DNA from 3 places in the Bradyrhizobium yuanmingense genome. Region 1 is predicted to be linked to each of the others. Evidence: predicted binding sites of a transcription regulator. Region 1 holds the regulator's gene; each other region holds the start of a gene.
The links. The regulator HrcA, encoded in region 1, represses chaperone genes, less so after heat shock. The targets are predictions, from matches to a motif close to GTTAGCACTCNCNNNNNGNGAGTGCTAAC.

Region 1 (7,415 bases):
GCCGGCATTCGGCGCCGCGCCGCGCGTGATTGGAGATCTCGTAGGCGGGCAGCCCGAGCTTGTCGCAGGTCTCCTGCGTGACGTCGTAGAGCGCGCGGGCGACCGCTTCGTCCGGCGTCTTCAGCTTGCCGGCCTGGTGCAGGCCGAAGAAGGGCGTGCCTTCCTCGATCGTCAATTGATAGAGCGACAGATGCTCGGCCGCTTCATCGATGGCGTGCCGCAGCTCGCCCGCCCACATCGCCGGCGTCTGGTCGGGGCGGGCGTAGATCAGGTCGAACGAATAGCGGTCGAACGCGCGGCGCGCGATGGCGACGGCATCGAGCGCTTCGCGCGCGCTGTGCATGCGGCCGAGCGCTTTGAGCGAGGCGTCGTCGAGCGCCTGCACGCCCAGCGAGACGCGGTTGACGCCGGCGATGCGATAACCGGCAAAGCGCGTGGCTTCGACGCTGGTCGGGTTCGCTTCCAGCGTTACCTCGACGTCGCCTGCGACGGTCCAGTGCTTGCCGATCGCGTCTAACACCGCGCCGACGGTGGCGGGCTGCATCAGTGACGGCGTGCCGCCGCCGAGGAAGATCGAGGTGACCTCGCGGCCGGGCGCGCGCTCCGCGGTCGTTGCTATCTCACGCGCGAAGGCGGCGGCGAAGCGCGTCTCGTCGATCGCGGCATGGCGGACATGGCTGTTGAAGTCGCAATAGGGGCACTTCGACAGGCAGAACGGCCAGTGCACATAGACGCCAAACGCATCCTTGTTAGCGCGGCTCAAGGCAGATCTCCGCCAGTTTCCGAAAAGCGCGGGCGCGGTGCGACAGGCCGAGGCCAAGCGGCGGCAGGCCGTGCTTCTCGATGCTGGTCATCTCGCCGAAGGTGCGGATGTGCCCGTCCGGCAGGAACATCGGGTCGTAGCCGAAGCCGGCCGTGCCGCGCGGTGGCCAGATCAGCGTGCCGTCGACGCGCGCCTCGACCTCCTCGCGATGATCGTCGGGCCAGGCCACGCAAAGCGCGGAGACGAAGTGGGCCTTGCGCTTGTCCGGCGTGGTGGCGCCGCGCTCCTGCAGCAGGCGCTCGATCTGCGCCATCGCCGCGTTGAAATCCTTGGTTGGGCCGGCCCAGCGCGCGCTGTAGATTCCCGGCGCGCCATCGAGCGCATCGACCACGATGCCGGAATCGTCGGCGAAGGAGGGCAGCTTGGTCGCCTGCGCTGCGGCGACCGCCTTGATCGCGGCGTTGCTGCGGAAATCGTTGCCGGTTTCCTCGGGCTCGTCTAGGCCGAGCTCGCCGGCCGACACCGCCTCGATCCCGTACGGCGCGAGCAGCTCCCTCATCTCGGCGAGCTTGCCGGGATTGTGGGTGGCGATGACGAGCTTGTCGGTGATTCGGCGGTGCATGGGCCTATTGACTACGCCACGGCCAGTTTCTGCAAGTCCACCAGACGCGCAATGCCCTTCTGCGCCAGGGCGATCAGTTTCAGGAACTCGTCCTGCGTGAACGGCTCGCGTTCCGCGGTGCCCTGCACCTCGATGATGCGGCCATCGCCGGTCATGACGAAATTGGCGTCGGTCTCGGCTTCCGAATCCTCGGCATAGTCGAGATCGAGCACCGGCGTGCCGTTGTAGATGCCGCAGGAGATCGCGGCGACGTTGTCGCGCATCACGTTGGCCTTCACCATGTTGCGCGCCTTCATCCAGTTGAGGCAATCGGCAAGCGCGACCCAGGCGCCGGTGATCGAGGCCGTGCGCGTGCCGCCGTCGGCCTGGAGCACGTCGCAATCGACCGTGATCTGGCGCTCGCCGAGAGCTTCGAGATCGACGATGGTGCGAAGCGAGCGGCCGATCAGGCGTTGGATCTCGACCGTGCGGCCGCTCTGCTTGCCGGCGGAGGCCTCGCGGCGGGTGCGTTCGGAGGTCGCGCGCGGCAGCATGCCGTATTCGGCGGTGACCCAGCCGCGGCCCTGCCCCTTCAGCCACGGCGGCAGGCGATCCTCCAGTGTGGCGGTGACCAGCACATGGGTGTCGCCGAATTTAACGAGGCACGAGCCTTCCGCATATTTGACCACGCCGCGCTCCAGCGTCACGGGGCGCAATTCGTCGGGCGCACGGCGGCTTGGCCGCATGGGAAATCTCCAAAACTCACGGGAATAGGCTGTTCGCGGTGCTTGTAGGTGGGGCGGGGGTGGGCGGCAAGGGCTTATTCACCCCCTGACCGTCGGCCTGCAAACGCCACGCTTGTCAGACGCGGCCCGGATGGACAAATTATAAGGATCCGAGAGGAGTTACCGTCTGTGGCCCATCACGATCCGATCCATCTGATCGCGCCGCGCGCAGGCCTTGCCCAGCTCAACGAGCGTTCCCGCGACATCTTTCGTCAAATTGTCGAAAGCTATCTCGCGACCGGTGAGCCGGTCGGCTCGCGCAACATTTCCCGCCTGATTGCGATGCCGCTGTCGCCGGCATCTGTGCGCAACGTCATGGCCGATCTGGAACAGCTCGGCCTGATCTATGCCCCGCACACCTCCGCCGGCCGGCTGCCGACGGAACTGGGCCTGCGCTTCTTCGTCGATGCCCTGATGCAGGTCGGCGACCTCAACGAGGCCGAGCGGCAGGCGATCCAGAGCCAGCTCTCGTCCGTCGGCGAGGCGCAATCGGTCGAGGCGGCGCTGGACCAGGCCTTGATGCGGCTCTCCGGTCTGACCCGGGCCGCCGCCGTCGTGCTGACGCCGAAATCCAATGCGCGGCTGAAGCACATCGAATTCGTCCGCCTGGAACCGGAAAAAGCGCTGGTGATCCTGGTCGGCGAAGACGGCCAGGTTGAAAACCGCGTGTTGACGCTGCCGCCCGGAGTTCCCTCTTCGGCGCTGACAGAGGCCGGCAATTTCCTCAATGCGCGGATCCGCGGCCGCACCTTGGCCGAAGCGCGGCTCGAGCTCGAGACCGCACTCGGCGAGGCCCGTGCCGAGCTCGATCAGCTGACACAGAAAGTGATCTCGGCCGGCATTGCCAGCTGGTCCGGCGGCGAGAGCGAGGACCGTCAGCTCATCGTCCGCGGCCACGCCAATCTGCTCGAAGATCTGCACGCGCTGGAGGATCTGGAGCGGGTTCGCCTGTTGTTCGACGACCTCGAGACCAAGCGCGGCGTGATCGATCTGCTCGGCCGGGCCGAGACCGCCGAAGGCGTGCGCATCTTCATCGGCAGTGAGAACAAGCTGTTCTCGCTGTCGGGGTCCTCCACCATCATCTCGCCCTATCGGGATGCCGCCGGCCACATCGTCGGCGTTCTCGGCGTGATCGGCCCGACGCGGCTGAATTATGCCCGCGTGATCCCGACCGTGGACTACGCCGCCCGCATCGTCAGCCGCCTGTTGGGGGGCTGACCGGCCTTTCTGTCGATCACGGGCGCTTGATTTTCGCGGGCTTAAGCACGATATCCGGGCCAACATCCCTGAAACGAGTTCGAGATCAGAGCCGATGACCGAGCAAGACCGGCAACCCCAAGACACGACTGCAGCGACCGGCGAGCCCGTGGTGTCGAAACCCTACATCATGCCCGACGATCCCGAGCCGGGTTCGGTCGAAACCCTGCAAAAGGAAGCGGCTGAAGCGCGCGACCGCATGCTGCGGACGCTGGCCGAGATGGAGAATTTGCGCAAGCGCACCGCCAAGGAAGTTGCCGACGCCCGCCTCTATGGCATCACCGGCTTCGCGCGCGACGTGCTCGACATCGCCGACAATCTCCAGCGCGCACTCGATGCCGTTCCGGCGGAGGCGCGTGCTGCGGCCGATCCCGGCCTGGTCTCGTTGATCGAGGGCGTCGAGCTCACGGAGCGCGCGCTGCTCAACGCGCTGGAAAAACACGGCGTGAAGAAGCTGGATCCTCAGGGCCAGAAGTTCGACCCGAACTTCCACCAGGCAATGTACGAAGTGCCTGACGCGTCGGTGCCGTCGGGCACCGTGGTGCAGATCATGCAGGCCGGCTACACCATCGGTGACCGCGTGCTGCGCCCGGCGCTGGTCGGCGTCGCCAAGGGCGGCGCGAAGACTGCGCCCGCGGCGAACAACAACGAATCGAGCAGCGCGGCGAACTGAGTGTTGGCGTCATTCCGGGGCTCGGCGAAGTCGAGAACCCGGAATCCATCGAACAGCAGAGACAACCGCACAATGGATTCTCAGGTGCGCAAATTGCGCACCATAGCTCGCGCTGAAGCGCGCCCCGGAATGACGGAAGATGGCGCGCCGCCTACGCGCTCACCGCGATATCCGCAGACTGAATCCGCTTCACGCCCGCCTTGGCCATGTCGGCCCAGGCCTTGGCGAGCGAGCCCTGCGTGTCGATGCCGCGGCAGGCGTCTTCCACCACATAGACCTCGAAGCCCGCCTTGCGCCCGTCGAGCGCGGTCCAGGCGACGCAGAAGTCTGTCGCAAGACCAGCGACGAAGACGCGCTTGATCTTGCGGCCCCTCAGGTAGCCGGCGAGCCCGGTCGAGGTCTTGCCGTCGGCCTCGAGGAAGGCCGAATAGCTGTCGACGTTCTTGTGAAATCCCTTGCGGATGATGAGCTCGGCGTGCGGGATCGACAGGTCCTTCGACAGCGCCGCGCCCTCGGTGCCCTGCACGCAATGGTCCGGCCACAGCACCTGCTTGCCGTAGGGCAGGTCGACCGTTTCGAACGGCTTCTTGCCGGAATGAACCGACGCAAACGAAACGTGGCCCGGCGTGTGCCAGTCCTGCGTCAGCACCACATTCGCAAATGCCTTCGAGATCTTGTTGATGACCGGCACCACCTGCTCGCCTTCCTTCACCGCGAGGCTCCCGCCGGGCAGGAAGCAGTTCTGCACGTCGATCACGAGCAGCGCGGACGCTTCGTCCGGCTTGATCGGTGCGGCCGCGAACAGCGCGCTTGGCGCGAGCGTCGCCAGCGCCGTCGTTCCAAGCATTGCCAAGACCTGTCGCCGAACCAGCATGTCTACCTCCCCTCCAGGATGATCCAACGGGAGGAAGCCTAGTTCCGTTCGTATACGAACAGAAGCCTGAAAATGCAGCGGGTTCTGTCCAGCGCGTGGGCTGACAAAGCCCATAGCGCCGTCATCCCGGGGCGCGCAAAGCGCGAACCCGGGATCCATAACCACAGGGAGAAGTTGGGCGAAGGTTCTTCGTGAAACTGCGACCAACCACGATTAGCGCCGGCTTCGCCCTACCCCTTCGGCTGAATCCCGTCGCGTACGGTGCGGAAGCGGGTGAAGGCGGCTTGCCATTGGTCGCGCGGGGCGCTGGCGATGATGCGCAATGATGCGCCGCCGCTCGAGAAGCGGATCCACTGCACCACCGTCACCGGGACCTTGTCCTTGCCGCTGACGCCGTCGATCCGGGTCTCGAAGCCTTGCTGGCCGTTGATGCGGATCGGCTCGGACATGGTGATGCGCGACTCGCGCACGCCGGGAATCTGGAGCGCCGCCTCCTGGGCGAAGCGGGCGCGGTCGTCGGCGGCTTGCGGGGTGGCGCCGATCAGGCCGAGGATCATGAACGGCCTCGCCTCGTAGCCCACGCTCTCATCGCCGTCGGCCAGGATGATGCTCGAGCCCGGTGCCAGGGTCTTGATGTCCTTGAAGTCGGCGAGATCGGTGATCTTGAACGGCAGCAGCGCGATCTGCTCCTCGGCCGAGACCTGCCTGCGGGTGGTGGCGCTCGCGAACATCTGTCGCACCGCCTCGTCCGTGTAGATCTTGGTCGCATTCTCCGGGATCTGCACCGCGACATAGCCGGAGAAGCCGGCGCCGGGCACGATCATCGAATAGCGCTTCACCGGGGTATCGCCGGCCTTGCCGCTTTCGGTGGTGAAATAGGCAAGGCCAGCGGGGGTCTCGACCTTGTCCTGCTTGACGCCGCCGGTCCCGCCGGGATTGGAATTGAAGGCGCTCACGACCTCGCCATAGGCGGCCGGCGGCAGCTCGGTGACCAGCACCTTGACGTTGCCGTCCTCGCTCTCGAAGCCCGGAAAGGTCTTGGCCGTGCTGAGGCCGATCAACGGCACCATGCCGAGACGCAAGCCGGGTGGGAAAACGACGTCGGCGGCGAAGGCCGGAAGCGCTGTTACGGCGAGGAGGGCGAGCGCGGCGAGGGGGCGGGTCAGCTTCATGGCCACTCTGATTGGTTCACATTGAGGCCGTTCGATGGTCGGCCACCGGGCCGCTTTGTCGCGCGAAGCAGCTGCGCTGGCTGTGCGGTCGGTCCGCCTTTTAGCCGGTTTGGCCTCGCCGCAACAGGGCGGGCGGGCTTGCGGGTGCGGGGGCTTGCCGACGCCCGGACCTGTTAATAATTCCTCACCCGCAAGGGCGGTTGAGCCCGGATATCACCTTCCAAAACCCGATGTTTTAGCGGCAGAAACCTAGCTTCGGTCCTTGCGGGCCCCTCCCCCCCTCCTATATGAGCCTCAATCATCGCAATATCGCGGATGTTTGATCTTAGGGGGTTTCGGTTCGGGTGCCTCTTGGGCCCAGCCAACCTGCCGCAAAAAGAAGGATATCAGGACCATGGGAAAGGTCATTGGGATCGACCTCGGCACCACGAATTCGTGCGTCGCCGTGATGGATGGCAAGAACGCCAAAGTCATCGAGAATTCCGAAGGCATGCGCACGACGCCTTCGATCGTCGCCGTCACGGATGACGGTGAGCGCCTCGTCGGCCAGCCGGCCAAGCGCCAGGCCGTCACCAATCCCGAGCGCACCTTCTTCGCAGTGAAGCGCCTCATCGGCCGCCGCTACGACGACCCGATGGTCGAGAAGGACAAGAAGCTCGTTCCCTACAAGATCGTGAAGGCTTCCAACGGCGACGCCTGGGTCGAGGCCGACGGCCAGACCTACTCGCCCTCGCAGGTCTCGGCTTTCATCCTGCAGAAGATGAAGGAGACCGCGGAAGCCCATCTCGGCCAGAAGGTCGAGCAGGCCGTCATCACCGTTCCCGCCTACTTCAACGACGCTCAGCGCCAGGCGACCAAGGACGCCGGCAAGATCGCGGGGCTCGAAGTGCTGCGCATCATCAACGAGCCGACCGCGGCCGCGCTCGCCTATGGCCTCGACAAGACCAAGGCCGGCACCATCGCGGTGTATGACCTCGGCGGCGGTACGTTCGATATCTCCATTCTCGAAATCGGCGACGGCGTGTTCGAGGTGAAGTCGACCAACGGCGACACCTTCCTCGGCGGCGAAGATTTCGACATGCGCCTCGTGGGTTATCTCGCCGACGAGTTCCAGAAGGAGCAGGGCATCAACCTGCGCAACGACAAGCTCGCGCTGCAGCGCCTGAAGGAAGCCGCTGAAAAGGCCAAGATCGAGCTGTCCTCGACGACGCAGACCGAGATCAACCTGCCCTTCATCACCGCGGACCAGACCGGCCCGAAGCATCTGACGATGAAGCTCACCCGCGCCAA
Region 2 (7,415 bases), 800 kb from region 1:
ACGCTGTTGTCGAAGGCGCCCGCGTCGTTCGCGCCGGCCATGAAGGTGCAAGCGCTGCCGAGCAGCGCGACAGACATTTTCTTGAACATCGACGTACTCTGTACTGTTTCGTCTAGATCACATGCGTCGTGGAGAGCCGGTGGCTGATCCGCGCTCTTCGACGTGGTCAATAAAAAGCAAAAGCCGTTTTGTTTGGTAAACGGACAGCGCGTTTGGATTCACCACGTCGCGAGCGCGCCTGCAATTTGGCGATCAGCGTTTATTTTCGATGAACGCCGCGCGGTGATGGTTAATCGCTTCTTTGCGCCGCGTCGCGCGCGGCCGATCAGCAGTTCCTGCTGTGAACTTCGTGTTAAATCGCTTCTGCCTACAAAGACGCGTGAGTGAGGTGGGGGGAGTATCCTGATGGCTGTTCACCGCAAGCGTTTTCGCGTCGAAGATATCGTCGGTGGCGAGATGCCCATTGTAGACGTAACTGAAGAGGCACTCCCGATGCATAGCGAGATCATGGCCGAGCTGCGCGCGATCCGCGCCCAGATGGCGAAGGGCATCGTCGCGGCCCCGCTGTCCGGCAGCGCTGCCATGGCGGCGATCGACGCCTCGACCGCGCACGAGCTTGCCGAAGCGCGCACCATGCTCGATACCTACCGGGCGCAGATCGAGCAGTGCGAGAAGCTGAAGGTCGAGCTCGACCTCATCCACGACGCCATCGACCGCACCAAGCGCGAGATCGCGACGCTGCACGGCAAGAGCTTCGACGGCGGCGAGATGGCCAAGGTCAACGGCGAGCTCGGCGCGGTGGTCGGCGGCACCGAGCAGGCGACCCAGCAGATCCTCGAAGCCGCGGAATCGATCGACCAGGCCGCCAGCGCGATGTCGAAGGTGGACTCGATCGATCAGCAGAAGCGCCTTGCCGACGACATCCAGGAACGCGTCATCTCGATCTTCGAAGCCTGCAACTTCCAGGACCTGACCGGCCAGCGCATCAGCAAGGTCATGGGCACGATGAAGTTCATCGAGCAGCACATCAACGCGATGATGGAGATCTGGGGCGGCGTCGACGCGATCAAGTCCCATGTGCCCGCGCAGGTCGACAACCGCAGCGAGGACGAGAAGCTCCTCAACGGCCCCAAGCTCGCCGGCGACGTCGGCCACGCCTCGCAGGACGACATCGACGCGCTGTTCGACTGAGCGGCGACGACATCGGAATAACAAAACGCCGGCCTTGGGCCGGCGTTTTTTGTTTTGGCCGGTGCAGATCGTGAACTCTTCTTCCCTTCTCCCCTTGTGGGAGAAGGTGGCGCGAAGCGCCGGATGAGGGTTCTCTCGACTCGCAAGACCGTTCGTGAGGAGATAGACCCCTCACCCGTCTCGCCGCTACGCGGCGAGCCACCCTCTCCCAAGGGGAGAGGGTAAGAGACCGTCACGCCCTCGGCGCGCAGCGGACGTAGACCATGTTGCCGTAGCGGGTGCCGGCGTCCTTGTCGATGAAGCGGGTGATCATGACGCGACCGTCGAAGGAGACGATTTCGCGGTCCTGATCGCCGGGGTCGGGCCGGCCGGCCCGATGTAGTTCTTGCCGCTCGGCGAGCCCTTCAGCCGCAGCTCCTGCGGCGTCGCCTGGTCGGCGAGATGCATGATCACGCCACCGGAGGAACCGGCGGTGATCACGTAGGGGTTCCTGCATTGCTCGCGCGCCATCTTCTCGGTGCGGGCGCGATCGGCCGGGTTCTGGAACGAGGCGAGGCCCCAGCGGCCGACGATCTCGTCGGCGCGGATGGTGGCGGGCATTTCCGGAGCGACGCCAGGTTCGGCATCGGGCGGCGGCGGGGACGACGTGAGGGACGGCAGGTTGAAGCCGCCGCCGCAGGCGCCCAGCAGCAGCGCCAGACAAGAGGCGGCCGCCAGATTGGCAACCGTGCGCGCGTGAGCCGAACTGATCATGGCATTCCCCCGAACAAGACCATGGCCGCACCCCTCCCGCAGCCAAGCGCAAAACCGCTGCCGGAGCAATGACGTCGTTCTTTACGCCGACGCCCCGAGCGAGTTTCCAATGCCACCATCCTATATCCGCCTCAACAATCGCTTAACCACCTTTGCTTGACAGGATCGCGGCCAAGCCATATTTCCGGACCCACTATTAGCACTCGGAAAGCCCGATTGCTAAGCGCGCCGTTTGATCCTCGACGAGAGGGGGACGGAAGCGCCGCCCCACCGACCCCACTACTTCCGAAGCGAGCCTCCAAAGGGAAACGTCATGGCTAAATCCAAATTTCGTCCGCTGCATGACCGTGTCGTGGTCAAACGTATCGACGCCGAGGAAAAGACCAAGGGCGGCATCATCATTCCGGACACGGCCAAGGAAAAGCCGTCCCAGGGCGAGATCGTCGCCGTCGGCCCCGGCGGCCGCGACGAGACCGGCAAGCTGATCCCGATCGACCTCAAGGTCGGCGACCGCGTGCTGTTCGGCAAGTGGTCGGGCACCGAGGTCAAGATCGACAACGAAGAGCTCCTGATCATGAAGGAGTCGGACATCATGGGCGTGCTGGCCTAAGGCCGTCCGCCTGAACAGCCGCTGAATGTCATGCCCGGATCCAGGCGATCCGGGCATCCATCGTTCCGCCGCACGGCACAAGACAACACACATCACATAACACGAGGGATTGCAGACCATGGCTGCCAAAGACGTCAAGTTTTCCGGAGACGCGCGCGATCGCATGCTGCGCGGCGTCGACGTTCTCGCCAACGCCGTCAAGGTGACGCTCGGCCCGAAGGGCCGCAACGTCGTCATCGAGAAGAGCTTCGGCGCCCCCCGCATCACCAAGGACGGCGTCACGGTCGCCAAGGAGATCGAGCTCGAGGACAAGTTCGAGAACATGGGCGCCCAGATGGTGCGTGAGGTCGCCTCCAAGACCAACGACCTCGCCGGCGACGGCACCACCACCGCGACCGTGCTGGCCCAGGCCATCGTGCGCGAAGGCGCCAAGGCGGTCGCCGCCGGCATGAACCCGATGGATCTCAAGCGCGGCATCGACACCGCGGTTGCCGCCGTCATCAAGGACATCGAGAAGCGCGCCAAGCCGGTCGCCGCCTCCTCCGAGGTCGCCCAGGTCGGCACCATCTCGGCCAACGGCGATGCCGCCATCGGCAAGATGATCGCCCAGGCGATGCAGAAGGTCGGCAACGAGGGCGTCATCACCGTCGAGGAGAACAAGTCGCTCGAGACCGAGGTTGATATCGTCGAGGGCATGAAGTTCGACCGCGGCTATCTCAGCCCCTACTTCGTCACCAATGCCGAGAAGATGACCGCCGAGCTCGAGGACGCCTACATCCTCCTGCACGAGAAGAAGCTCTCGGGCCTGCAGGCCATGCTGCCGGTGCTGGAAGCCGTGGTGCAGTCGGGCAAGCCGCTCGTCATCATCGCCGAGGACGTCGAGGGCGAGGCGCTGGCCACCCTGGTCGTCAACCGGCTCCGCGGCGGCCTCAAGGTCGCGGCCGTCAAGGCGCCGGGCTTCGGTGACCGCCGCAAGGCCATGCTGGAGGACATCGCGATCCTGACCGGCGGCCAGCTGATCTCCGAGGAGCTCGGCATCAAGCTCGAGAACGTCACGGTGAAGATGCTCGGCCGCGCCAAGAAGGTGGTGATCGACAAGGAGAACACCACGATCGTCAACGGCGCCGGCAAGAAGCCCGACATCGAGGCCCGCGTCGGCCAGATCAAGGCCCAGATCGAGGAGACCACCTCGGATTACGACCGCGAGAAGCTCCAGGAGCGCCTCGCCAAGCTCGCCGGCGGCGTCGCGGTGATCCGCGTCGGCGGCGCCACTGAGATCGAGGTCAAGGAGAAGAAGGACCGCGTCGAGGACGCGCTCAACGCCACCCGCGCCGCGGTTCAGGAAGGCATCGTCCCGGGCGGCGGCGTCGCGCTGCTCCGCGCCAAGAAGGCGGTCGGCCGTCTCACCAACGCCAATGACGACGTCCAGGCCGGCATCAACATCGTGCTGAAGGCGCTGGAAGCCCCGATCCGCCAGATCTCCGAGAACGCCGGCGTGGAAGGCTCGATCGTGGTCGGCAAGATCCTGGAGAACAAGTCCGAGACCTTCGGCTTCGACGCCCAGAACGAGGACTATGTCGACATGGTCGAGAAGGGCATCATCGATCCCGCCAAGGTGGTGCGCACCGCGCTGCAGGACGCCTCTTCCGTGGCCGGCCTCTTGGTGACTACCGAAGCCATGGTCGCCGAGATGCCGAAGAAGGAAGCTCCGCCCGCGATGCCCCCCGGCGGCGGCATGGGCGGCTTCTAAGCCTTCCGTTCCGTGACAGAGTTGCGAAGGCCGCCTCCGGGCGGCCTTTTTTTTTCCGACCCTGCCCGTTTCGCTTTCCGATTCAACCAGCGGCCAAAACCCACTACGGTGGCGCGCCGATTCTGATTGTTTGGGCATGATCCTAGAGACCGCTTCACGCTTTCCGGATCATGGCCGTTGCGCGAGGATGTCATCGATGCGTGCGCTTCTGGTTTGCTCCACGGCCGTTCTGGCCCTGCTCGCCGTTCCGCCGCAGGCCTCCGCCCAGATGAAGCTGTCGCCGAAGGCGACCGCGCCGGGGGAACCGAGACGCGCTATTTCACCGCGATGGACGGGCTGATGGACGGCAATGCCGACGTGATCCTGAAGGAGACGCGCCAGGGCAAGACGCTGACCGCGGCGGTGCTCGACGTCTGCTACCCCATCGCGAAGAACTCCGACCGCAAGGACCGCTTCGTCGTCAACCTCCAGGTCGCCGGCCAGACGCTGACCGGAACGACGCAGAGCATCAGTGAGAAGTCGCCGGTCAGCGTCAAGCTGACGCGCAAGCAGTCCGGCGACATGTTCGAATTCCGCGGCCAGATCGCGGTCGGCCAGGCGGTGACCGAAGTGACCTCGCCGGACAATTCCGATCTCAGCGAAAAGGAATTCCTGGACAGTCAGGCCTCCGACGACGGCATCACGCCGCAGCCGAAGGATTTCACCGACGTCTCGCCGGAAGCGATCGCGGTCAAGGTCAAGCTCGACGCCGCGACCGACTTCCTGAAGAGCCTGAAGGGCCAGGAGGTCGAGGTGACGCTGGCGAGCCTCAATGTCGGCTGCGACGCGCTGCGCGCGGGCGAGCAGACCATCACCATGTCGGTCGATCCCGAGCGCGCCGGCGCGCTGCTGGCGAAGTTCAAGGCAATGCCGGGCGTCACCGCCGCAGGCTGGACCGCGGGCATGACCGAGATGGACCGCACCATCCGCTTCCCTGCGGCCGACTGGCGCGAGGGCGACAAGATCAACAAGGGCAAGCTTGCAACGGCGGTGGCGAGCGTGCTGAGCAGGACGCTCGCGGCAAAGCCGGTCACGCAAAACTTCAACCCGGCCACCGGCAGGCTCAAGCTGGTGTTCAAGCGGCCGAACCAGGACTTCCCGGCGCTCGAGCTCACCGACACGATCGAGGTTGCAGGCCTGGTCTCGCCCGACAAGCCGGGCACCACCGACAAGCTCATGCTCTGGATCGGCAGCCCGGCGACCACGACGGCCGACGAGGGCAGCGGTGCCAGGCTCAATCTGTCCGACGATGCCAGCCTCGACGAAGAAGGCGATCTGCCCGACGACAACGGCTCGATCGAGGCGCTCGTCAAGGAGCTGAAGGGCCAGCGCTGGGACGCCGACAAGTCGGTGTGGAAGTAGGCTGAGACAGCCACCGCTGTCATCGCCCGGCTTGACCGGGCGATCCAGTACTCCGAGACAGCAGCGATGGAATCGATAGGCTGCGGCGTACTGGATTCCCCGCCTTCGCGGGGAATGACAGAGGCCTAATTCCCCGTCGTCCTGAAGCGCAGCGGCTTCGGGCCGATCAGCGTCAGCACGTCGCCCTGGCGCTTCCAGGTCTCGACGCTGCCGAGGGCTGCGACGAGCTCGTCGTCGGCCTGCGCTCTCGCCGGCGGACAGTTGCGGTTCTGGATCTGGCCGGGCACGAAGATCACGGTGTTGCCGGCGACCGAGAACTGGCCCTTGCCGCCCTTGCACCAGAGCTCCAGCACGACCTCGCCATTGTCGCCGATCTCGATGTTGGGAATCCGCTTCGAGCCTGCCTGCGGCAACGCCTCCAGCGTCATCTCGGTGCCGAACGGAAACCCCTCCTGAGCACGCGCGAGTGTGGACATCGCGAACATTGCAACCGCCGCACACACCAATCGCTGGAACGAAACCATGAGACCTCTCGACCGACCTGACTTGCCGCACCTTCTATGAGACGGCGGGGGCGTTGAGAAGGTTCGCGCATGGTCGATGCAGGCGCACCGGCATGGCGAAGCCCGGGGCGCCTTCGAAGACCACGCCGAACGAGAAAGCGATCGGCAGCCAGTTGCAGCCGCGGCGCGAAGTTCTCGCGCATCCGGCGGTTCCCGTCCGCTCACAAGGTCGCGAAATCCCGGAGCACCCTGCCCCGCACCGGCGGGCACCATGCTAGGGTTGCTGGCTGCGACAATCCAACGCAAATTGCAGAACTTGCGACTTTCGTCTAAGCGCGCCCATTTCCGCCATCGCCTCAGCTATTTGGCTCTGGGCATCGTGCACATCCCCTGAGGAGATCCAGCTCTGTGAACAACATCCGCGCCACGCTCGCGATCGTCTGGCGAATCGCCATCCCTTATTTCCGATCAGAGGACAAATGGGCCGGCCGCGGCCTGCTCGGGGCGGTGATCGTGATCGAACTGCTGCTGGTCGCCATCGATGTGCTCGTGAACCAATGGTACAGCCGCTTCTACAACTATCTCCAGGAGCGCGACTGGAACGGCTTCGTCTGGGAGCTGGGCGTCTTCACATTGCTCGCGAGCGCCAGCGTCGCGCTTTCCGTCTACCAGCTCTATCTCAATCAGTGGCTCCAGATTCGCTGGCGGCAATGGCTGACGCGTCACTATCTGGCCGAATGGCTGAATAGCGCGACCCACTATCGGATGCAGCTCAAGGGCGATGCGGCCGACAACCCGGACCAACGCATCACCGACGACGTCCGGAGTTTCGTCGAGCAGACTCTCAATATCGGCATCGGACTGCTCTCCTCGATCGTCACGCTGCTCTCGTTCGTGGTCATTCTGTGGGGGCTGTCGAACGCGGCACCGCTGCATATCTCGGGCCTCGACTTTCCCATTCCCGGCTATTTGGTGTGGGCGGCGCTCGTCTACGCGATCTTCGGCACCGCGCTGACGCACTGGATCGGTTCGCCTCTGGTCAATCTCAATTTCGAGCAGCAGCGCTACGAGGCCGACTTCCGCTTCAACCTCGTCCGCGTGCGCGAGAACTCCGAACAGATCGCACTGCTCAAGGGCGAAGGGGCCGAACGCGAACGACTGCTACTCCGCTACGGCTATGTCGTCGGCAATTGGTACGCGATCATGA
Region 3 (7,415 bases), 2.9 Mb from region 1:
GCAGCCGCTCGACCGTCATGAGCGAGACTGTGGTCGAGAACCACGAAGCGGGCCTGCTCTATGTCGAGGGCCGGCTCGTGGAGCGGCTCGCGCCCGGCCGGCACGCCTTCTGGACCGTCGGCCGCAAGATCGAGGTGAAGCGCCTCGACCTGCGGCCCCAGGCGGTCGAGATCACCGCGCAGGAGATGCTGACCAAGGATCGCATCGCGCTGCGGGTGACGCTGACGGCGTTCCGCCGCATCGTCGATCCCGAGCGCACGGTGGCGACCGTGCCCGACGTGGATGCGTGGCTGTACCGCCTGGTGCAGTTCGCGATCCGCGAGGCAGTGGCGGGCCGGACGCTGGACGAGGTGCTGTCTGCGAAGGCGGCGCTGGATGCGGAGCTGCGCGACTATGTGCGTGCACGCGTCGCAGAGTCCGGCGTGGAGGTGACCGAGCTCGGCGTCAAGGACGTGATCCTGCCCGGCGAGATCCGGGAGCTGGTGAACAAGGTGGTGGAGGCGGAGCGAGTCGCGAAGGCGAACCTGATCCGCCGGCAGGAGGAGACCGCGGCGACGCGTTCGCTCCTGAACACTGCCCGCCTGATGGAGGAGAACCCCCTGCTGCTTCGGCTCAAGGAGCTGGAGTCGCTGGAGCGGCTGGTCGAGAAGGTCGGCCGCATCGACCTCCATGCCGGTGAAGGCCAGGGCCTCGATGCCCTCCTGACCCGGCTCGTGCGTCTGAAGGCGCACGAGAGCGCATGAACCGAAGGGCCGCCCACGGGCGGCCCTTCACATCGGCGTTGCCGCCGTCTGCGATGAACGCGATCGGCGCGAGGCGCGACCAAATTTGAGCTCGTCGGGGATTGAGCGCGCTCGCAGGTTGCGTCATCTTGGGGCCGCAACGTCTTGATCAGGGAAGGCCCATGACCGTTCTTCAGGAATCGATCCGCCCCGCGGCACGATCCAGCGACTGGAAGGCGATCGTCGTCCTGATCCTCATGATCCCGGTGCTGTGGTCGCCGGTGATCCTGCTTCGCTTCGTCCTGTATCAGCCGTTCAACATTCCGTCCGGTTCGATGACACCGGCGCTGATGGTCGGCGACTACGTCTTCGCCGCGAAATATCCCTACGGGTATGGCCGCTATTCCCTCCCATTCGCGTCGTCCTGGATCTCGGGCCGCGTCCTCGCCGCCGATCCCGAATACGGGGATATCGTGGTATTCCGGACGGCGAAGGACAGTTCTGCCGACTACGTCAAACGCGTCGTCGGCCTGCCCGGAGACCGCATCCAGATGCGGCAGGGCCGGCTCATCCTCAACGGCCGCCCGGTGACCCGCGTCGCCCTGGAGGCGACATTTGCCGGCGACGCCTGCGGTGTCGACGACCGCGCCGCCGTCAAGCGCTGGCGCGAGACGCTGCCGAGCGGCGCGTCCTATGTGACCTACGACTGCCTCGACAACGGCTATCTCGACAACACAGACGTCTTCACCGTGCCGCCGGGCCACATCTTCGTGCTCGGCGACAACCGCGACAATTCCACCGACAGCCGCATGTCGACATTCGGCTTCGTGCCGATGGACAATCTCATCGGCAAGGTGACGCGGATCTTCTGGTCGCTGGATGAAGACGGCGAGCCGCGTTTCGAGCGGCTCGGGAAGGTGGAGTAAGGCTTGCTCCGTCATTCCGGGGCGGCGCGCAGCGCCGAGCCCGGAATCCATAACCACAGCCAGATGGAATGGCCCGCTATGCCTGTCGCCCGTAAGAAGGGGTGCAAGAAGTGGCAGTGGGACTGGAAGACTCAGTAGTCGAGGATCGGAATTTGGACTGCGCTGATCTCCATTCCGGGACAACCAACTGAATTTCGTGGTTATGGATTCCGGGCTCGCGCCCAAGAGGGGCGCGCCCCGGAATGACGTGCTCCCCAAAAAAACAAAAACCCCGGCATCGCTGCCGGGGTTTCGCATTCGTATCGTGCCTGAGAGGCTGGATCAGAAGTCCATGCCGCCCATGCCGCCGCCCGGGGGCATCGCCGGGCCGGCGCCGCCCTTCTTCGGCAGCTCGGCGACCATGGCTTCCGTGGTGATCAGGAGCGCGGCCACCGAGGCAGCGTTCTGGATCGCGGTACGGACCACCTTGGTCGGGTCGATGATGCCCTTCTTGACGAGGTCGGCATATTCGCCGGTCTGGGAGTCGAAGCCGTAATTGTAGGCCTTGTTCTCCAGGATCTTGCCGACGATCACCGAGCCGTCTTCACCGGCGTTGATCGCGATCTGGCGAGCGGGGGCCGACAGCGCCTTGCGCACGATCTCGACGCCGGTCTTCTGGTCGTCGTTCTTGGTGCGCAGACCCTTGAGCTGCTCGGAGGCACGGAGCAGGGCAACGCCGCCGCCCGGAACGATGCCTTCTTCCACGGCCGCGCGGGTCGCATGCATCGCGTCATCAACGCGATCCTTGCGCTCCTTCACCTCGACCTCGGTCGCGCCGCCGACGCGGATCACCGCGACGCCGCCCGCGAGCTTGGCAAGACGCTCCTGGAGCTTCTCACGGTCGTAGTCCGAGGTGGTCTCCTCGATCTGCGCCTTGATCTGCGCCACGCGCGCCTCGATGTCGGCCTTCTTGCCGGCGCCGTTGACGATCGTGGTGTTCTCCTTGTCGATCATCACCTTCTTGGCGCGACCGAGCATGTTGAGCGTGACGTTCTCGAGCTTGATGCCGAGGTCTTCCGAGATAGCCTGGCCGCCGGTCAGGATCGCGATGTCCTGCAGCATGGCCTTGCGGCGATCGCCGAAGCCCGGAGCCTTGACGGCCGCGACCTTGAGGCCGCCGCGCAGGCGGTTCACGACGAGGGTCGCAAGCGCTTCGCCTTCGACGTCCTCGGCGACGATGACCAGCGGCTTGCCGGTCTGCACCACGGCCTCGAGCAGCGGCAGCAGCTCGTTCAGCGAGGAGAGCTTCTTCTCGTTGATGAGGATGTAGGCGTCGTCCATCTCAACGCGCATCTTGTCGGCGTTGGTGACGAAGTAGGGCGAGATGTAGCCGCGGTCGAACTGCATGCCCTCGACCACGTCGAGCTCGGTCTCGAGCGACTTGGCTTCCTCGACGGTGATGACGCCCTCGTTGCCGACCTTCTTCATGGCGTCGGCGAGGAACTTGCCGATTTCGGCATCGCCGTTGGCCGAGATGGTGCCGACCTGGGCGATCTCGTCGTTCGAGGTGACCTTCTTCGAGTTCTTCTCGAGGTCGGCCACGACGGCTTCGACCGCGAGGTCGATGCCGCGCTTGAGGTCCATCGGGTTCATGCCGGCGGCGACCGACTTGGCGCCTTCCTTCACGATCGCCTGGGCGAGCACGGTGGCGGTGGTGGTGCCGTCGCCGGCCGCGTCAGCGGACTTGGAGGCGACTTCGCGCACCATCTGCGCGCCCATGTTCTCGAACTTGTCGTCGAGCTCGATCTCCTTGGCGACGGTGACGCCGTCCTTGGTGATGCGGGGAGCGCCGAACGACTTGTCGAGCACAACGTTGCGGCCCTTCGGACCGAGCGTGACCTTCACCGCATTGGCGAGAACGTCGACGCCGCGCAGCATCTTGTCGCGCGCTTCAACCGAGAATTTGACTTCTTTGGCTGCCATCTGGAGTTTTCCTTAGGTGAGTTTGACTGGAGGGGAGGAGAGGGGCTCTTAAGCCGCCTTCTTCTTGGACTCGCTGACTTCGAGAACGCCCATCACGTCGCTCTCCTTCATGATCAGCAGGTCCTGGCCGTCGATCTTGACCTCGGTGCCGGACCACTTGCCGAACAGCACGCGGTCGCCGACCTTCAGGTCGATCGGAATCAGCTTGCCAGCTTCGTCGCGGCCACCGGGACCAACGGCGACGACTTCGCCCTGGGAGGGCTTTTCCTTGGCAGTGTCGGGAATGATGATGCCGCCAGCGGTCTTCTCTTCTGCGTCGATGCGCTTGACCACGACGCGGTCGTGAAGCGGACGGAATTTCATGCAGTCCTCCTAAGCAATTGCACGTGTTGAGGATTTGGGGATTGTTAGCAGTCGTTGCCCGTGAGTGCTAGCACAGGCGAGCCTGAAATAGGACAGGAATTTTGCGGGAGCAAGGGTTTGTAGCAGAAAAATTAGCAGCCGAAAGCGCGGACTGCCAGAAACCCCTCGCCATCGTTAACCGGGCAGCCGTGACCGTATTAGCACGGAGTCGTCTCTGCTGCTAAAGCATTGAATTTCAACAGCTTGTTAAACTTTTGGGCTTGAGATGAGTTGTCAGTTTGCGTCACATTTCTCGTCTGTGAGCGCATCGTTTCCGGGTGGCTCCCCGGGGCACGGACCAAGCCACTCGCCGAATGCGCTCCTGCAAAGGAGGTTTGGCATGGGACTGCGCGTTGGGGGCGTTTCCGAGGAATTCCGGAAACAGATGCTGGGCTACGGGCTGACGACGGCACAAATTCTCTATCGGATGCCGGATCATCCCTCGCTGCTCCAGACCTATGTCTGGCAGAACTACGACATGTTTCCGAAATTCCCCGCGCTCACCGATTTCCTGGCGTTCTGGCAGGAGAAGCTCGACGGTCCCCTCCATTCGGTGACGGTGGCGCATTCCAAGCTGATCAAGCCGGCCGAGCTCCGCGCCGTTGACGGCGTGTTCCGCCTGCATTGAGGCCGCGTAGGGTGGATTAGCCTGCGGCGGCGCGACGCGCTGCCGCTGGCGTAATCCACTTCGTTTCTCTCCGCGTGCCGAAACAGAAACGGTGGATTACGCCTTCGGCTAATCCACCCTACGAGATCACGCAATCAGACGCCGCCGCTGCAATAACGCGTCCACATCGCGCGATAGGCCGCGTCCACCGCGCGTGCATATGAGACGGGGTTGCCCGCGGCCGCGGCGTTGATCGTTGCGGGCAACTCGCGGCGCAACTTGTCGAGCTCGCCGATCTCGGCCGCGCGGCTGGCCGCGATCTCGACATAGGCCTCCTCGCTGTCGGCGACCCAGTCCGGCAGGCCAAGTGCGGTGAGGATGGCGCCGGCAGCGCGGCCGGGCAGGCTGTTGCCGAGCTTCGCCACCACGGGCACGCCCATCTGCAGGGCTTCCCATGTGCTGACGCCGCCGTTCTGCGGAAACGGATCGAGGGCAATATCGATGCGATTGAACGATGCCAGATGCTCGTCCCGCAACGTGGCCCCGAGCAGATCGACGCGTTCGGCCGGCAATCGGCAAGCCGCAAATCGCGCCAGCAGCTCGTCGCGGACCAGCTGGTCGTCGAGAGCCACGTCCTTGATCAACAGTCGCGAGCCCGGCACCCGCTCGAGGATCCTGGACCAGACTGCCGCCGCCTCGTCCGAGATCTTGCTGATGCGGTTGAAGACACCGAACGTGACGAAGCCGTTCGAGAGTGCCGGCGTCTTGCCCTGCGCAATCCCGGCCGGCAGCGGCGCCAGCGTCACGAAGCACGGCAGGTCGACCACCGTCTCTGCAAACAGATGCCGAACGTCGTGCGGAATCCCGACCGGATCCGAGAACAGATAGTCGATCGTCGGCAGCCCGGTGCCGGTGCCGTGGCCCCAGCCGTGCGCCTGGATCGGCGCCGGCTTGCGCGCAAATACGCCGAGGCGATTTCCTCTGGTATGGCCGGACAGATCGATCAGGATATCGATGCGATCGTCGCGAATCTGGGCGGCGAGGCGATCGTCGCTCCATTGCGAGGCGTCACGCCAGCGATCGGCGATGCCTTGAAATTCGCGTGTCGTCGCGTCCTCCTTCGCCGAGCACGAGTAGCACACGATCTCGAACTGGGCGCGGTCATGGTGTTGCAGGACGGGCTTGAAGATGAACGCAGCCGAATGCGCGTTGAAGTCCGACGAGACGTAGCCAAGCACCAGGCGGCGATCCGGATCGCGGCCGTTGTCATGCGGTGCCGCCGCTTCTGAAGCGATTCTCGCGCCGATCCGCTCCCACCATACGCGTCGCGCCTGCTGATGCCGCTCGACGCTGGCGTCCGGCACAAAATCGAGCGTGAAGATCTTGCTCGAGATCGCGCTCTCGAGATCGGGCCTGATATCGAGGGCTCTGTCGAAACTGGCGAGGGCTTCGTCGACCCGGCCTAGTCCGGCAAGACAAAGGCCCAGCACCAGATGAGCCTGATCGGAATCGGGCGCGATCGCGAGCGCCTTCTCGCAATCGGATAGTGCCTGGGCCACCTGCCGGGTCTGAAGCAAGACATTGGCGCGCCAAAGCCATCCGTTCACGTCGTCAGGGGCGAGGGCGATTGCCCGGTTGCAATCCGCCATGGCCTCGTCGAATCGCTGCAGCTCCCGGAGTGCCACGGCGCGGTTCGCCAGCGCCGCCGCATAGTCGGGCTTGATCGCGAGCGCGCGGTTCAGGCTTGCAAGAGCCTTGTCGTAGTTGCGCAGACGGCAGAGCGTGGAGCCGCGGCCGTTGTGGGCTTCGGCGAGGTTTGCGTCGACGGCGAGCGCCCGATCGTAGCTGTCGAGCGCTTCCTGGTAGCGATCCAGGGCCGCGCTCGCGTTCCCGAGATTGGAGAGAGCGAGGGCGTAGTTGGGCCGCAAGGCGAGCGCCTTGCGATAGCTCTCGCGGGCATCATTGTGACGTTTCAGCCCGTTCAGCGCGACGCCCAGGCTCATATGGGCTTCGGCCGATCGCGGATCGACGACAACCGCCCGGCTCAGCAGGCTCTCGGCCTGCTGATAATTCCCGGCATCGGACTCCAACGCGCCGAGCATATGCAGCGCGATGAATTGATTGGGCGCGATCTGCAGGAGCTGGCGATAGGCAGCCTTGGCCTCGAGCAGGCGGCCCTTCTTGTGCAATTCGAGCGCTTGCCCGAGCAAGGGCAGCACGTCGGCCTTTTGCCGCTTCTGAAGCCGGGCATTTTGAAATGCACGCTGACCGACATTGCTGCCCATGAATCAATTCCCCGGATGTCCCGGGCGAGACTAGTTCAGCGCGAGAACGAAGACGAGACGACCCCCGCCCGCCACGCCAGCTTGGGGCAAGCTACGAAGCGATGCGGTGATCGCGTGATTGGCCTCAGCCTCTTACCCTCCAGGGGAGGGTCCTGGAGGGGGAGGGTGACAGCGCGGATGCGGCACTACTCAACACGACCAGGTCTGCGATTGCTGCCTCGCCCACGACTGGATAAGCTGACCTTCAAGCCATACCGCGCGACGGCGGCTCAGAAACAGGGAGGCAGACAATGGCCAAGCAAAAGGCATCGAGGCCCGCATTGAAGACCGCGGTGAAGAAGCGGAGTGGCGCCAAGGCGGCGGCGCGATCCTCGGCACGCAAGGCCGTGAAGGCGAAGGCGCGCACTGCCGCTGCGAAAAAGCCCGCACGTCCGAAGCAGCGCATCGCCGTCAGCCATCACCGCGAGGAAGACTTCAAGGCCGACGGCCTGCGCGCCTACGCGAAGTATCG

Region 2: N2605_RS02265 (co-chaperone GroES) is a predicted target of HrcA. The motif match lies at 2,140-2,168, and genes of this name have one in related genera.
Region 3: N2605_RS21875 (co-chaperone GroES) is a predicted target of HrcA. The motif match lies at 4,017-4,045, and genes of this name have one in related genera.

The regions. Positions count from the first base shown of each region.
Region 1 covers NZ_CP104173.1:7,515,624-7,523,038, forward strand. The annotation lists gene hemW (radical SAM family heme chaperone HemW) at 1-763, opposite strand, end outside; gene rdgB (RdgB/HAM1 family non-canonical purine NTP pyrophosphatase) at 750-1,385, opposite strand; gene rph (ribonuclease PH) at 1,397-2,110, opposite strand; gene hrcA (heat-inducible transcriptional repressor HrcA) at 2,279-3,367, shown strand; gene grpE (nucleotide exchange factor GrpE) at 3,462-4,079, shown strand; gene pncA (bifunctional nicotinamidase/pyrazinamidase) at 4,231-4,953, opposite strand; gene N2605_RS34860 (hypothetical protein) at 5,184-6,125, opposite strand; gene dnaK (molecular chaperone DnaK) at 6,520-7,415, shown strand, end outside.
Region 2 covers NZ_CP104173.1:474,327-481,741, reverse strand. The annotation lists gene N2605_RS02280 (L,D-transpeptidase) at 1-89, opposite strand, end outside; gene N2605_RS02275 (protein phosphatase CheZ) at 406-1,191, shown strand; partial or broken gene N2605_RS02270 (hypothetical protein) at 1,424-1,944, opposite strand; gene N2605_RS02265 (co-chaperone GroES) at 2,258-2,554, shown strand; gene groL (chaperonin GroEL) at 2,673-4,304, shown strand; partial or broken gene N2605_RS02255 (hypothetical protein) at 4,501-5,705, shown strand; gene N2605_RS02250 (META domain-containing protein) at 5,831-6,229, opposite strand; gene N2605_RS02245 (ABC transporter ATP-binding protein/permease) at 6,617-7,415, shown strand, end outside.
Region 3 covers NZ_CP104173.1:4,631,857-4,639,271, reverse strand. The annotation lists gene N2605_RS21890 (slipin family protein) at 1-743, shown strand, start outside; gene lepB (signal peptidase I) at 905-1,648, shown strand; gene groL (chaperonin GroEL) at 1,970-3,610, opposite strand; gene N2605_RS21875 (co-chaperone GroES) at 3,659-3,973, opposite strand; gene N2605_RS21870 (usg protein) at 4,353-4,640, shown strand; gene N2605_RS21865 (O-linked N-acetylglucosamine transferase, SPINDLY family protein) at 4,775-6,904, opposite strand; gene N2605_RS21860 (cupin domain-containing protein) at 7,195-7,415, shown strand, end outside.